2 linked regions of the Alicycliphilus denitrificans K601 genome follow. The protein of the gene in region 2 interacts with the protein of the main gene of each other region in a pairwise test. Links are inferred from orthologs where the notes say so. Each region holds a gene or a part of one and is shown on either strand. Other genes may lie near its edges.

What was found.
Region 1: the proteins of ALIDE2_RS22045 (region 2) and bioB interact in binary tests that used the Escherichia coli proteins (3 or more experiments, as listed by UniProt). The link is inferred for Alicycliphilus denitrificans K601 from one-to-one orthologs.

The regions. Positions count from the first base shown.
Region 1 is NC_015422.1:2,597,307-2,600,147, forward strand. What follows is about bases 69-2,837. They hold bioB (biotin synthase BioB), read left to right. Parts: upstream 69-800; coding sequence 801-1,874; downstream 1,875-2,837. Other genes in these bases: ALIDE2_RS12385 (VOC family protein), read left to right, coding at 69-434; ALIDE2_RS12395 (Bug family tripartite tricarboxylate transporter substrate binding protein), read right to left, coding at 1,958-2,837. Also shown: more of ALIDE2_RS12385, read left to right, coding at 1-68; more of ALIDE2_RS12395, read right to left, coding at 2,838-2,841. UniProt on the Escherichia coli protein: Catalyzes the conversion of dethiobiotin (DTB) to biotin by the insertion of a sulfur atom into dethiobiotin via a radical-based mechanism.
Region 2 is NC_015422.1:4,656,313-4,659,116, reverse strand. Bases 49-2,780 are described here. They hold ALIDE2_RS22045 (class II glutamine amidotransferase), read right to left. Parts: upstream 1,933-2,780; coding sequence 1,165-1,932; downstream 49-1,164. Other genes in these bases: ALIDE2_RS22035 (4-oxalocrotonate tautomerase), read right to left, coding at 2,768-2,780; ALIDE2_RS22040 (DUF169 domain-containing protein), read right to left, coding at 1,957-2,745. In the rest of the region: more of ALIDE2_RS22035, read right to left, coding at 2,781-2,804.

The DNA.
Region 1 (2,841 bases), 2.1 Mb from region 2 along the record:
TCCAGCAGGTGGCCATAGGTGGCACCGATAAGGCGCGCATGAAAACCCTGTGGGTGGACATGCTGGGCCTGGCCCAGACCGGCACCTTCCAGAGCGAGCGCGAGAACGTGGACGAGGACATCCTCGCCATGGGCCAGGGGCCCTACAAGGTGGAGGTGGACATCATGCAGCCGCTGGACATCGACAAGAAGCCGGCGGTGCACGCCACGCCGCTCAACCACATCGGCCTGTGGATCGACGACCTGCCGCGCGCCGTCGAATGGCTCACGGCCAAGGGCGTGCGCTTCGCGCCGGGCGGCATCCGCAAGGGCGCCGCGGGCTATGACATCACCTTCCTGCACCCCAAGGGCAACGACGAGTTCCCGATCGCGGGCGAGGGCGTGCTGATCGAGCTGGTGCAGGCGCCGCCCGAGGTGATCGCGGCCCTGGGCTGAAAGCCCTCGATCCATCCATCCGCCAAGGCCCTGGTCGAAAGACCAGGGCCTTTTTCGTTGCCCGCCGGTTCGTGCGAAATGCGCGCATCCCCGGATCGGCGCGCCCGGATTTAGCGGCAGTTGAGTGATTTTGGCGCTCATACGGCATTCGATGCGGGGACCCATCCCGGCGTGCGTCCTCTCGTCCAAAAAAGCGCCAAAAAATCATCATCTGTATTCAAAAATGGACGAAATTTGCCTCTTTTGGGGGCATCTTTTTTCTTCCGGTTTTTTGCACCATGCCCGCTTCACAGGCCCGGCGGCTCCTCGCACAATCGGCCGGCCTTGCGGCAGCCGAGTGCCGCGGCCACCCTGGAGAGAAACGCGATGACCCTTGCCACGACGACCGCCCCCACCGCCTGTGCCCAAGACGCGGGCGCAAACCAGCCGCTGCACTTCCACCCGCGCGGGCCCGCGCCCTCGGCCATGGCGGCCGAAGGGCAGGGCTGGAGCGTGCAGGCCGTGCAGGACCTGCTCGATCTGCCGTTCATGGAGCTGCTGTGGCGCGCCCAGGCCGCGCACCGCGCGCACTGGCCCGAGGGCGACGTGGAGCTGGCCACACTGCTGTCGGTCAAGACCGGCGGCTGCCCCGAAAACTGCGGCTACTGCCCGCAGTCGGCCGCGTTTGACACCGGTGTGAAGGGGCAAAAGCTCATGGAGGCGGAGGAGGTCGTGCGCGCCGCCCAAGCCGCCAAGGACGCGGGCGCCACGCGCTTTTGCATGGGCGCGGCCTGGCGCGCGCCCAAGGACCGCGACATCGAGAAGATGGCCGCGCTGATCGCTGCCGTGAAAGGCCTGGGCCTGCAGACCTGCGCCACGCTGGGCATGCTGCAGCAGCACCAGGCCCGGGCGTTGCGCGATGCCGGGCTGGACTACTACAACCACAACCTGGACACCGCGCCCGAGTACTACCAGGACGTGGTCAGCACGCGCCAGTACCAGGAGCGGCTGGACACGCTGCGCCATGTGCGCACGGCGGGCATCGGCGTGTGCTGCGGCGGCATCGTAGGCATGGGCGAGGCGCCGGTGCACCGCGCGGGGCTGATCGCGCAGCTGGCGAACCTGGACCCGTACCCCGAGTCCGTGCCCATCAACAGCCTGGTGCGCGTGCCCGGCACGCCGCTGGCGGACAGCGCGCCCGTGGACCCGCTGGACTTCGTGCGCGTGATCGCCGTGGCGCGCATCACCATGCCCAGGGCGCGCGTGCGCCTGTCCGCCGGGCGCCAGCAGCTGGGCGACGCGGTGCAGGCGCTGTGCTTCCTGGCCGGTGCCAACTCCATCTTCTACGGCGACAAGCTGCTCGTGACGGGCAACCCCGATGTGGAGGCCGACAACAGGCTGCTGGCCCGGCTGGGCCTGCGCGGCACGCGCGCGCAGGGCGCGCAGGAGGGTGCCTGCTGAGACGCTATCTGATTCATAGCTGCAAGCGCTTGCCGGACGGGCGCTGGATGTCGATTGGACTTAGAGCGTGTTCAAGGTCTTGATCAGCCCATGCCCTCGGGCTTGATCTGCGCGCGCTCGATCACCGGCTTCCAGCGCGCCTGCTCGGCCTTGATGAAGGCGTCGAACTCGGCGCTGCTGTTGCCCACGGCCAGGGCCGTCTCCTGCGCCAGCTTTTCCTTGACCAGGGTGCTGCGCGCGGCCTTGACGGCCTCGGCCTCCAGCCTGGCCAGGTGCGCCTTGGGCCACTTGCTCGGGGCGATCAGGCCGTACCACTGCGTCATCTCGAAGCCCTTGAAGCCCTGCTCAGCCACCGTGGGCACGTCGGGCATCTGGGCCAGGCGCTGCGCCGTGCCGGTGGCAATGCAGCGCAGCTTGCCGGCCTTGATGAAGGGCAGCAGCGCGGGTGCGCCCACCGCGGCGGCCTGCAGGCGGCCCGCCATCAGGTCGGTGAGCATGGGGCCCGTGCCGCGGTAGGGCACGTGCAGCATGAAGATGCCGCTGGCCATCTTGAGGTACTCGAACGCCAGGTGCCCCGCGCTGCCGTTGCCCGCGCTGCCGTAGTTGAGCTGGCCGGGCTTGCCCTTCACGTAGGCGATGAAATCCTTGAGGTTCTTCACCGGCAGGTCCGGGTGCACCACGTAGAGGCTGGGCACCTTGGACAGCAGCGTGATCGGCGCGAAGTCGCGGTTGGCGTCGTAGGGCAGCCTGGGGAAGATGAAGGGGTTGACGGCCAGCGTGCCGATGTGGCCCAGGATCAGCGTGTGCTCGTCGGTGCTGTTCGCCACCTCCTGCATGGCGATGTTGCCGGCCGCGCCGGGCTTGTTGTCCACGAACATGTTCTGGCCGATGGTCTTGGAGATCTCGGCCGCCGCGGCGCGGGCCACGATTTCCGAGCTACCGCCGGGCGCGAACGGCACCACCAGGC
Region 2 (2,804 bases):
GAACCTTTACTGTAGCTTTGTATTGGACTTTGAACGGATCTGTGTAGGATAGGTGGGAGGCTTTGAAGTGGTGACGCTAGTTGCCATGGAGCCAACGTTGAAATACCACCCTGGTGCGTTTGAGGTTCTAACCTAGGTCCCTTACCGGGATCGGGGACAGTGCATGGTAGGCAGTTTGACTGGGGCGGTCTCCTCCCAAAGCGTAACGGAGGAGTTCGAAGGTACGCTAGTTACGGTCGGACATCGTGACGATAGTGCAATGGCATAAGCGTGCTTAACTGCGAGACTGACAAGTCGAGCAGATGCGAAAGCAGGACATAGTGATCCGGTGGTTCTGTATGGAAGGGCCATCGCTCAACGGATAAAAGGTACTCTGGGGATAACAGGCTGATACCGCCCAAGAGTTCATATCGACGGCGGTGTTTGGCACCTCGATGTCGGCTCATCTCATCCTGGGGCTGTAGTCGGTCCCAAGGGTATGGCTGTTCGCCATTTAAAGAGGTACGTGAGCTGGGTTTAAAACGTCGTGAGACAGTTTGGTCCCTATCTTCCGTGGGCGCTGCAGATTTGAGGAAGCCTGCTCCTAGTACGAGAGGACCGGAGTGGACACACCTCTGGTGTATCGGTTGTCACGCCAGTGGCATTGCCGAGTAGCTAAGTGTGGAAGAGATAACCGCTGAAAGCATCTAAGCGGGAAACTCGTTTCAAGATGAGATCTGCCGGGGCCTCGAGCCCCCTGAAGGGTCGTTGTAGACCACGACGTTGATAGGCTGGGTGTGGAAGTGCAGCAATGCATTAAGCTAACCAGTACTAATTGCCCGTGCGGCTTGACCCTATAACTTTGACTGCCAACCGCAGTTCAGGACTGTTATGCCAAGCACGCAATCAAATACCGAGTCGACTCTGTGAATCCGCCGTGCAGACCCAAAACCTGCACAGCAACCAGTTATGCCTGATGACCATAGCAAGTCGGTCCCACTCCTTCCCATCCCGAACAGGACAGTGAAACGACTTCGCGCCGATGATAGTGCGGGTTCCCGTGTGAAAGTAGGTCATCGTCAGGCTCTTACAGCCCAAAACGCCCCCCTGTGCATATGCACAGGGGGGCGCTTTGCTTTTAGGGACAGAGAATATGCGGGTGCACCTTTGCGGTGACCCAATGCATCACTTCGGCAAGCACTCGCCTTCCACGAACACCCTCAACTCTCCGGATTGAAAGGCTGTCCATTGCTCGTTGGACGTGAGCGGTGCCGTGACCACGACTGCGACCTTGTCGTTGGGCGTCGTGTGCGCCGAGAAGTCCACGCGCAGGTCTTCGTCGCATAACTGGGCCTGTGAGAAAGGGTGGCGGCGCTCAATGTAGTACAGGTGGGTGGACGCGTGCGCCCACAGGGCCTGGCCATTGGAGAGCAGGAAATTGAACGTGCCGTGCGGCGCTATGCGTGCGGCCAGTTCGCGCAACGTGAGCGTGAGCTCCTCGATGCTGGGCATGCCGGCGTGGGACTTGGACAGTTCCTGCATCAGCCAGCAGAACACATGTTCGCTGTCGGTGCTGCCCACAGGGTGGAAGTGGGCGTGCAGGCGCGGGCGAAAGTCCTTCAGGTCGCCGTTGTGCGCGAACACCCAGTAGCGCCCCCAGAGCTCGCGCACGAAGGGGTGGCAGTTCTCCAGGCTGACCATGCCCTGCGTGGCCTTGCGGATGTGGGCGATGACGTTGCGGCTCTTGATGGGGTAGCGGCGGATCAGCTCGGCCACCGGTGAGTCCACTGCCCGCTCATGGTCCACGAAGTGGCGCAGGCCCCGTCCCTCGAAGAAGGCGATGCCCCAGCCGTCGGTATGGTCCGCCGTGTGGCCTGCGCGCCGTGCGAAGCCGGTGAAGCTGAAGGTGACGTCGGTGGGGGTGTTGGCATTCATGCCGAGCAGTTGGCACATGGCGGATCTCGGTGCGAAGGGGGATCAGACCTTCCTGCCGCCGTAGCTGCGCGACATGCCGGCGCGCACGTCCATTTGCGTGCCGTAGGGCGGGATGGGATAGCGCAGGCCGTTGGCGGCCAGGCGTTCGACCCCGGCGATGGCCTTGGCCAGGTCCACCGGCTTGAGGGCCAGCAGCAGTTCGTCGTCGGCCACGCCGCCATAGCGCCGCTCGGGAAAGCAGGGCAGGGCCAGGCTGGGCTCGCCTGTGGCGAGTGCCCGGCCCCAGGAGTCGGCGCAGGCCGATTCGCCCACGGCGCCCCATTCGAGCTTGCGGTAGCCTGACCACTGCAGGCCGTTGATGAGCAGGATCATCTGCGCCGGATTGGCGTAGACGAGCACGATGTCAGGGGTGGGCAGGCGGCCGCTGTTCCAAGGAGAAACTGCCATGGCCCGGTAGCGGCCATGGGGCACGCAGTGCATGGCCCGCTGGTGCGCGGCGGAGTCTTCCTGCGTGGCGAACCAGACGCCCGCCATGGGCTCGCCGCGCAGCCATTCCTCGCTGCGAGGCGCGAGGCCGAGGACGGTGCTGCATTGCGGGCCGACCAGGTCGTCTGCGGTGATGCCCACGGTGAAGCCCAGCCGCGCCGCTTGGCCGACGATCTGGTCGGCGGTGTGGATGGTCCCGTCCGGGCGGCGGATGCGGGGCACGGCCTGCATGTCCTCGACCCGTTCGAACATCTGCAGGGCCACGGGGGTGGTCTTCAGGCGCAGCAGGCGCATCAGCGCGTCGGTGAGCGAGATGCCGTCGATGGGCGCGTCGGTGGTTTCCATGACCGGCCCGGGTGCTGGCGGGCTACTGGCGGTCCAGCCAGAGCTTGCCGCCCGTGGCC